2 regions of the Neobacillus sp. 114 genome follow, and region 1 is predicted to be linked to the other one. Evidence: riboswitches for the same ligand, from Rfam matches in the RefSeq annotation. Region 1 holds a riboswitch; the other holds the start of a gene.
The links. A riboswitch is a leader RNA that binds a small molecule or an ion and turns the genes downstream of it on or off. The one in region 1 is predicted to bind FMN.

Region 1 (5,209 bases):
TTTATGCTGTTATTATTATAGTAAAAGTCTGGTTCATTTGTACATGTTTTTGTTTTTGCTTTCATTTTTTTACTGAATTAAACAAGCAGGGAGCAACCCTAAAAAAGGTGCCCCCTAGGCTTGCTATTATTCAAAATTTCTTGTTAGGTTTGCCATTTCGATGGCGCCAGAAGCAGCTTCCCAGCCTTTGTTGCCTGCTTTTGTACCAGCCCGCTCGATTGCCTGCTCGATTGAATCTGTGGTTAATACCCCAAAAATAACCGGAATGCCAGTGTCAAGCGTGATGCGGGATACTCCCTTTGCCACTTCATTACACACGAAATCAAAATGTGGTGTGGAACCGCGGATAACTGTACCAAGTGTGATAACTGCATCATATTTTTTGCTGTCAGCCATTTTTTTAGCGATTAATGGAATCTCAAATGCGCCTGGAACCCACGCGACATCCACATCAGCCTCATTCACTCCATGGCGCTTTAAAGCATCCTGTGCGCCAGACAATAATTTGCTTGTAATAAATTCATTAAAACGTCCAACTACGATTCCGACTTTCAGTCCTGTACCAACTAAGTTTCCTTCAAAAATATGTCCCATTTCTATTCCTCCGTATTTTTAATAATGAAGCAGATGACCTAATTTATCATGTTTGGTTTTTAAATAGCTTTCGTTTTCGGGTCTCATTTCCATTTGCAGCGGTACCCGCTCGACGACTTCCAGGTCATAGCCCTTGAGGCCCTTAATTTTACGCGGATTATTCGTTAATAACATCATTTTTCTGATGCCAAGATCTCTTAAAATTTGTGCACCAATTCCGTAATCCCTTAAATCAGGCTTAAAGCCAAGTTTTTCATTTGCTTCTACCGTATCGTAGCCTTGTTCCTGAAGCTGATAGGCCTTCATTTTGTTAAGGAGGCCAATGCCTCTGCCTTCCTGGCGCATATACAACAGCACACCATTGCCGGCTTGTTCAATCTGCATCAGGGCGGCGTGGAGCTGCGGACCGCAGTCACAGCGGTAAGATCCAAAAACATCACCCGTTAAGCATTCCGAATGAACCCTGACCAGAATTGGCTTTTCCGGGTCAATTTCACCTTTAATGAGAGCAACATGCTCTTTGTCGTCTACCATATTTGAATACCCGATTGCTTTAAAATCGCCATATTCAGTCGGCAGCTTGATTTCAACTTCCCGCTTTACCAATTTATCCTTCTGATTTCGATATTCAATCAGATCTTTGATCGTAATCATTTTCAGGCCCAGCTTATCGGCGATTTTTCTAAGCTGCGGTACCCGGGCCATCGTCCCGTCTTCATTCATGATTTCACAAATGACGCCAGCTGGCTTGGCTCCAGATAGTTTTGCAAGATCTACTGCTGCTTCTGTGTGACCTGTTCTTCTAAGGACGCCGCCTTTTTTAGCAATAAGCGGAAAAACATGACCAGGTCGTTTAAAATCGGCAGCTTTTGACTGAGGGTTAATTAAATTCATGATTGTCGCGGACCGTTCAAAGGCCGAAATACCCGTTGTAGCATTTTTATGATCAATGCTGACTGTAAAAGCAGTCCCATGCGGGTCGGTATTGTTAGCTACCATCGGCATTAAATCCAGTTTTTTTGCTAATTCTTCCTCAATCGGAACACAGACAAGGCCTCTCCCATGCGTTACCATCAAATTGATAACCTCAGGAGTCGTTTTTTCAGCAAGCGCTATGAAATCTCCTTCATTTTCCCTGTCCTCATCGTCGCAAACAATGATAACCTTCCCTTGTTTCAATTCTTCGATTGCTTCTTCAATCCTGTCAAACATGCTGTATCACTCCTTTGTTCAGTTTTTTCATGCAATATTATAAAAATCCATTCGCTTCTAAAAATTGGGCCGTAATACCTGATTGGCCTTTAGGCTTCTGATTGTTCGAAAAATTATTCATAAAATGAGCGACATATTTGCCAATCATATCGCATTCTAAATTTACAATCTCACCCTGTCCTTTGATACCGACCACGGTTTCCGACATCGTATGGGGAATCAACGATAATGTAAACGAGTTTTCGGTCACTCCAAATACCGTTAAGCTTGTCCCATCCACTGTTATAGAGCCTTTATAAATGATGTATTTCAATATTTCCGGCTCGGCCTCAATTTCATAATACACAGCATTTTCAAGCGCATTTTTGCTTTTAATAACCCCGGTGCCATCGATATGCCCCGAAACAATATGACCGCCAAACCTTCCCCCGGCCGCCATTGCTCTCTCAAGATTTACTTTTGAGCCGCGCTTTAACGAATTTAAACTAGAGGCTTTAACCGTTTCCGGCATGACGTCGACCGTAAAGCGGGTTCCCGTAAAGGAGGTGACAGTTAAGCAAACCCCATTGACAGCAATACTGTCTCCAAGATGAACATCGGCAAGGATTTTTTTCGCTTCAATCGTCATCACAAATGAATTACCAGTCCGCTGTATAGCCGAAATTGTACCAATCTCTTCAATAATTCCGGTAAACATCCTTCTTTCTCCCTTCATTAGGTTTCCAGGGATAAAATATTCTTCTAAAAAGCAAAAAGACCCTGAGGTAACAACCTACAGGGCCTGTTTAAAGACAATAGAAAATTAAGGCTTAAAAAAGGCTAAATTTCTCCAATTTTAATCCTGCTATTTCCCTTCTCCCATCCAGACTTTAACTGTCGGCTCCGGAATTTCACCAGATCCACCGCTTAACAAAATTGTTAACCGGGTCACGGACTAAGAAGCATTCGCTTCATCACCGCCGGTAAGGACTTTCACCTTGCCCCGAAGGAATTACTGTTAAATTATTTTAATATTATTATACAGAAGTGCATCTGTAAAGGAAACCGTACTGCTTCATAAAAAATAAATGAGCTTTATTTATACACCATAACTGGCAAATAAATTTCAAAATGAAGATCACCGCTGGCATTTAGCGCTTTGTGCTCTTCCTTATAGATCTCTAAACTTAGTGCTTGATGATCTTGCTCATAGCCATATTCTTTCATCCACGTAAACAAAAGGTTATATGTATTTTCTACCTCTTCGGGTTTTCCTTTATGGGTTGTCACCACATAATTTTTACTTGGAATCGTAAAGCCAACCATTCCTTCCGGGATATCTGTAATTTTTTCAACGGGTGCTGTAACGTAATAGGTAAACTCCGTTTCCCGGCTATGAAACGGGGCAATTAGAACCGGTTCCTCTGTCTTAAAGGAAATTTCCTCTAAGCGTTGTTCAAATTCTGTAAATAGCTTGGGTATAGTGCTAGTTTGCGAATAACTTCCATTCCATGAAATTCCAACTACTCTCATTTCATTTTTTTCTACTACTTGAATATCCATGTTAACCCCCCTTTTTTCTATCTTATTTCTAATATTCTCACAATATCCTTAAATTCCTGCCAAAAAAATTCGACTTTTTCAAAAATTATTATTTTAAAAAAATCAAAAATGCAGCCAAAATGGTGGCTACACTTTATTTCTAAATGTTGGAATTAATTTCAAAAATATTCCACAAGAACTTCTTGAAATTTATCTCTTAGGTAGTTTGTTTAATAGAATACTCTCCCATCGGCTCCAGGGGATAAGATTTTTAATGAGGATAGCCGTTTTCACACCCTTACCAATAGGAAAACGTAGTGCTGGTTTTTGCATTTTGGCTATTACTGCGATTTTTTGGGCTACCTCCCGTGGGTCGCCAAACTTTTCTTCTCCGGATAGAATGTAATTTTCCATACCTTCCATTAGCCGGTAGTACGGTGAGTCGGGTTGGGAGCGGGTAAGTTGTTTTCCTGAAGACCAAATACTGGTCCTGTACGAACCAGGCTCTACCAAGATTACATCCACGCCAAATGGCTTCATTTCCAGGCGAAGGCATTCACTCCAGCCTTCGAGGGCGTGCTTTGATGCCACATATGGTGACATTCCTGGAAAGGCGACAACGCCACTGATGCTGCTAAGGTTAATGATTTTTCCATGGCGCTGCTGTCGCATATATGGCAAGATGGCTTTTGTAACTGCCATCACGCCAAAAACGTTTGTTTCAAATTGTTTGCGGTATTCCTCCATCGGGAGCTCCTCGACAAACCCGGCAGCAGCGTAGCCGGCGTTGTTGACGAGTACATCGATACGGCCTCGAGTTTCCGTTAGTTTGGCGAGTTGGTTGATTGAATCTTGTGAGGTAACGTCTAGTTGGTGGATGTATATTTTATCTTCAATGTTTTCTTTCTTGGCTTCTGAAAGAAGTCCGCCGCTTTTATCGGGATTCCTCATCGTCGCTATAACATGAAAACCCGACCGAGCAAGTTCCAGAGTGGTTAAAAGGCCGAATCCGCTTGAGGATCCTGTCACAATGGCAATTGGTTCGTTCATGTTAATCTCCTCCTTAAATAAAAGTGTAACAAAATTTTGACAAATCTCTGCAAAATCCAGCAGGAAATTTTCATCTTTTTTAGAAAAATTAACGGGAAATTAAAAAGGAGTGATGAAATTGATAATAAAACCACGCTTTATTCCACTGATTATTCTCATTTTGGAGGCACTACTAAGGCGTCTTCGAAAAACCCATCCAAAATGGCAGCTGATTGCAGATGAATTAGCCGGACGATGGGCCGGATACCGGGGTGAACAATCAATTGATTTCTACCTACACTCTCTTCCCGAAAAAGAATACCACATTTTCCACGATTTGAACCTTCCCGATGGAGAATACAACTGCCAAATTGATACCTTCCTGTTAACCTCAAAAAGCGGAATTATCATAGATGTAAAAAATAATAAAGGAAAGAACTTGATAGACACGGATTCAGAACAATTAATTCAAAAAGTAGATGGAGAAGAGATACCATATCCTTATCCAATCTTTCAAGTTGAAAGGCATCAAAGAGTCCTTAATAGTGTGCTAGCAGAAAACAATTTACCAACGTTACCCCTTGAATATTTAGTTGTTTTCAGTAATCCTAATGCCATTCTTTCCTTTGTCGGAAGAAATGGCTTAAAGGTTATGCAGCACATCTGCAAATCCCCTAGTATTCTTCATAAAATAGAGTTATTTGAGAATTTCCATAAACAAGAGAAACTTGATCCAAAAGAATTACGGAAGTTAGACAGGCTTTTGTTGAAGCTTAATACTATTCCAACAAAGCCCGTTCTAAAGAAATTTGATATAGTCCAAGGTGATTTGTTACCAGGGGTCCATTGTCCA
Region 2 (5,209 bases), 2.0 Mb from region 1:
TGTTGTGAGAGGGGCGAAAATAGTCAACCTATTTTCCCTCTACTCGATTTCCACTAAATACCTTCCTTTTCATCCCAAAAAAGTCTATATTTAAGAAAGTGTAACCTTTTATACATAAACATCGACTAATATTTTGAACGGGGAGGGGAAAAAAGTTGGACTCCGTTTTCGATGAACTTTATCAAAAATATCACCATGATGTATTTCAATTTCTTTTTTATATGGTTAGAAACAGAGAGCAGGCGGAGGATCTTGTTCAAGAGGTTTATATTAGAGTGTTTAAGTCTTATAATCGCTTTGAGGGAAAAAGCAGCGAAAAAACCTGGCTTTTTTCGATTGCGAGAAATGTTGCGATTGATTATTTCCGAAAGCAAAAGGGCTGGAAGGAAAGAATCCTTGAGAAATTTGATTGGTCCTCAAATCAGGTAAAGGACGACCATCCTATCCCTGAGGAAATGGCTGTTCAAAGAGAAGAAATTAAATGGGTATATAAATGCTTGGAATATTGTACCGTGGACCAAAAGGCCGTCGTTATATTACGATTTATTCACGATTTGTCAATAGTGGAGACAGCAGAGGCTCTAGGGTGGACAGAAAGTAAAGTCAAAACGACCCAGCATCGCTCGTTGAAAGTTTTGAAGAAGCACATGGAAACATTTTACCGAAGGGAGGAGGGAAATATTGAGAAAGTCAGAGTGGAGCGATGAAGAGCTCGTAGAATTGTTAAAACAAATGCCTAAAATAAAAGACTATCGCCATCCTCGTGACATTTACCAAAACCTTTCACGTAAAAAACGGAAAACTGTTTCCTGGATCCTGCCGGGTATTGCCGCTGCAGCGGCACTATTTTTATTTTTTATTTTGGCTCCTAAGTTTATGGATACGAATCACTATTCAATCAACAATGCCAAACAAGAGTCAACAAAAGAAGCGAAAATTGCCAAAGATAATAGCGATGCGAGCGGTATGGCCAATCAGGAATCACAGGCGGATAAATACTCAACATTAAAGAAAGCCGAAGGGCAAAACGATTATGCTGGGAAAACAGCTGTTTATGATGATGAAATAAAAGGCGGCGTCGTGTTGACCTATTGGGTGCCCGATAATCAAGCTCAAAATCTGGTACCAGTATCAACTATAGTCAAAAATACCGAAGGAAAAGACTGGCTTACCTTATATAATGAACATATGGCAAACCTAAACGAATCGGAATGGGGCCTAAGTGAATTTTATCCGCTCCAGGCAACATTGCATTATGATAATGCTAATGAAACTGTTATTGTCGATGTACCTTCAGACCATCCATACCGCCAAGGGACTGCAACGGAACAAATTTTTCTCGGTGCATTAAAAAATGATATTTCTTCCAATAGCAGCGTCAAAACGATTAAGTTCACCACAAATGGCGAACCTGGAATCGAACTAAGCAATGACTTTTATGAAAAATTGACCATCACTGATGTGAAAAAACATGCTTACCTCTTTTACTATTCTAATGGCAGTGATGTTCCGTTCTTGGTGCCAACACTCGAATCATATAAGGATATTAAGGCTGCAATCGATGCGATGAAGTCAGGGATAGAGGAATATCAATTACAAAGATCTTTGTTGCCGAATTTGGCAATTCAGGATGTATCAGCAAATGATAACACGTTAACTATCACTTTTGCGAAAGATGCCAGTTTAGAAGATGAACGGTTGGCCGTCTGGTCGATGGAGGCCATCCTTTTAACAGCAAAAGAATTCGGATTTGAAAAAGTGGTTGTGAGCAATCCTCCAGCAGCAAATATTGGCCCGTTTGATTTAACAAAAGAAATCAAGGTGCCAGCTGCCCCAAATCTTCGGACAATCGAGAAATGATAAAAAAATCAACCAAAAAACGGTTGATTTTTTTATGCATAAAATAGCAATAGACTCCAAATTATAACAAATATGGTCAGGCCGTCCGATGCCACACCATATGTTCTAAACGCGAGTATAAGAACATATGGTGTGGTATGGACAAGATGTAAGGAGGATTAATAGTGAAATGCGTGACTATATAAAGAGGTTTTTTATTGCCATTATAATGGCGATTTGTGTAGGTTTGTTGTTTCTTGGAGGGAGACACTCGGAAGCTGCCGGATTGCCAGAGGCAAAAACGGAGAAGGAGAGATGGATTTGGCCGGCAGATGGCGTTATTTCTGATACATATGGGACAAGACAGGGCAAGCATAAAGGAATCGATATCGCCGGAACATATGGCACCCCGGTCTTGGCAGTTGAAGATGGGGCTGTGATTAAGTCTTATTATTCCAATACATATGGTCAGGTTGTATTTATCAAGCACCCAAGCAATTTCGTTACGGTTTATGCCCACTTAAGCAAACGGGCCGTTGTGCCTGGTCAAATGGTTAAGCGGGGGGAGACCATCGGAACAATGGGAAGGACCGGTCAGGCTACCGGCACCCATCTTCATTTTGAATCACACCAATTAGAATGGAGATATGACAAAAAATTTGCCATTAATCCGGAACTGCTATTAGGAGATGCTGATGTTGGCGAAGCGGTTCAGGGCGGAATTGCAGCCAGTGGCAAGGATGTTTTGGAGGTAAGTAGCCGTCCGCAAAATATTCCTGAACCCAGTGGGCCGCCGCTTGTAAACCAATATATTGTAATAAATGGTGACAACTTGTCCTCCATTGCCCAAAAGTTTAATTTGACAGTGGCCAGATTAAAAGAAATCAACAACCTTAACACAGATGTAATTAAGCCTAAGCAAATCTTGATTGTCCAGTAAATAAAAACTTTTTACCCCGCAGCCTATTGCTGCGGGTATTTTTATAAATATTTAAAGACCGGAAAAAATCTTTAACTTAACAAAGTGACTGATTTTCAGTATAATAAACTTATAATTTTATAACGATCTATCTTCGGGGCAGGGTGAAATTCCCGATCGGCGGTATTAGAGTATAACTCTTCAGCCCGCGAGCCTTATTAGGCAGGATTTGGTGTGATTCCAAAGCCGACAGTATAGTCTGGATGGGAGAAGATGGAGGTTCTGCAGGCATTCGAAAAATTTCCACGGATCGAATGTTTATTAAGCATACCTAAATTTACTCCCTCAAGCTTCAATCTTGAGGGAGTTTTATTTTGAGTGCCTATAAAAGCTGAATCTCTCTTCCTAACGTGATGGATCAAAAAGGAGAGAGGAAGATGAAGAAAATGAAGAACACAAAGGTAAGAGCAATGGTTTCAATCGGGATGCTGAGCAGCATCGCATATTTATTAATGTTTTTAAACTTTCCGCTGCCGATGTTCCCTAATTTTTTGTTTGTGGACTTTAGTGATATTCCTGCTTTGATTGCTGCGCTGATTTTCGGACCAGTGGCAGGAATTTTAGTAGAATTGTTTAAGAATATGCTAAATTATTTTGCAACAGGGAGCCCGACAGGCATTCCTGTTGGCCACCTTGCCAATTTCGCAGCTGGGATTGTGTTTATTCTGCCGACTTACTATGTGTATAATAAATTGAAATCAAAAAAGGGAATGACACTTGCCCTAGTAGCTGGAACTATTATCATGGCTGTTGTGATGAGCATCGCCAACTACTTTATCATTTTACCTGCCTATACGGCCTTAATGGGTTTCCCGGATATGCGGAACCTCGTCGTACCTGCGATTTTGCCTTTTAATATCTTAAAGGGCGTAATGATGTCGATCATTTTCATGCTTCTATTTATTCGGATGCAAGCATGGCTAAATAAATTTTCAGTAAAAAATGCTTAAAACGAACAGAGGCCGCAAAACCAGGGCCTCTGTTTTTTATCGAAAAAAATAACCCCCCGGCTTATAGTAGGCGGGGGGTAGCAGCTTAAGAATATCTTCAGTCAAAGATTATTCAAATTTAGTTGGGTTACCGTCGAATGGCTCATCAGCAACTTTAATAGAATCAGTTGGGCAGCCTTCGAAAGCGTCCATCATGTCATCGATTAAAACATCTGGAATTTCAACGATACCTTCGTTATCGTCAAGTGTTACGAATGCGATACCTTCATCATCGTAATCATAGATATCTGGTGCAGCAGCGCCGCATGCGCCACACGCGATGCAAGTTTCCTTGTCAACAATTGTGTACTTTGCCATGAAAAAAACCTCCCAGTAAAATAACAAGTAATATTCTTACTTATTTTCCGTTTGTGATGGAAAATACAATTCACATATCTATTGTAAAGCTGTATGAATAACTTTTCAATAGAAATTTGATTTTGGTACCTTTAGTCCCATTATTTCTTAAACTTCCACATTTTTGGACAACACAATACCTGTTTCATGTTAAAATATAATAAAATTTAACTGTTTTTGTCGAATTAGGATAAGTGGTGAGTCTAAAATGGAATGGGTAGAATCAGTTATTCTTTATTGTTTGAAAAAAATTAATAACGAAAGAACTATTTATTCTGTTTACCACATTTTAAAAGGAAAGAAATCGTCGCAAACCATTCAGGATATTCATTTATATTCGTTAAAAAGATTATTTGGAGTACTTGAACCGCTGGCAAGAGACTCCTTTGAAGAGATCATTCATTGTATGAGGGATAACGGGTGGATCATTGAGCAAGGTGAGCAAAAATACCTGCTCAGTTCTTCAGGTGAGCAGCGCTTGAAAAATATCGGTATTCCAATCTTTCTCAATGGCTGGCGTTATCACCATGTGACCACCATATTTTGGGAACGGCTCTCTTTATTAGTGCAGGTAGTATCTAACCTCATTAATCAGGAATCAAGCTATATACCGATTCAAAAAAATAAGAAGGTTCTGTTCTGGGTTAAAGCTGTTCTAAAAGAAAGCCATCTCTTAAGAAACGAAATTGGCGAAAAATTATATGAAGAATTGAATGAATGCTTCGAAGATGGGAAGGGAATTGATCCGTCTATGATTGTCTTCCGTTTAACTGGATTCCGGCAAATAGGATTAACCGCTCAGCAAGCATCCAAAAAAATGAATGTTAATGTTTACGAATATCATCTTACATTTACTAATACCCTACATTATTTGATTGAAAAAATAGAAACAAGGGGAGCTAATTTTCCGATATTAACCCATCTACTAAAGGGCTTGGAGCATGGGGATGAATTAACCATTACGGCGAGAAAAACATGGAAATTGCTATCGCAGGGGTATTCGATAGAGATGATAGCCAAAAACAGAAATTTAAAAACAAGCACA

Region 2: another riboswitch for FMN. It lies ahead of QNN06_RS22880 (ECF transporter S component); the one in region 1 lies ahead of ribE (riboflavin synthase).

Annotation. Positions count from the first base shown of each region.
Region 1 covers NZ_CP126144.1:2,641,054-2,646,262, reverse strand. The annotation lists gene ribH (6,7-dimethyl-8-ribityllumazine synthase) at 127-594, opposite strand; gene QNN06_RS12995 (bifunctional 3,4-dihydroxy-2-butanone-4-phosphate synthase/GTP cyclohydrolase II) at 613-1,806, opposite strand; gene ribE (riboflavin synthase) at 1,844-2,503, opposite strand; FMN riboswitch at 2,653-2,800, opposite strand; gene QNN06_RS12985 (GyrI-like domain-containing protein) at 2,881-3,348, opposite strand; gene QNN06_RS12980 (oxidoreductase) at 3,538-4,377, opposite strand; gene QNN06_RS12975 (nuclease-related domain-containing protein) at 4,496-5,209, shown strand, end outside.
Region 2 covers NZ_CP126144.1:4,680,225-4,685,433, reverse strand. The annotation lists gene sigX (RNA polymerase sigma factor SigX) at 156-707, shown strand; gene QNN06_RS22890 (negative regulator of sigma-X activity) at 682-1,860, shown strand; gene QNN06_RS22885 (peptidoglycan DD-metalloendopeptidase family protein) at 2,030-2,779, shown strand; FMN riboswitch at 2,905-3,037, shown strand; gene QNN06_RS22880 (ECF transporter S component) at 3,205-3,768, shown strand; gene QNN06_RS22875 (ferredoxin) at 3,877-4,125, opposite strand; gene QNN06_RS22870 (YpbB family protein) at 4,373-5,209, shown strand, end outside.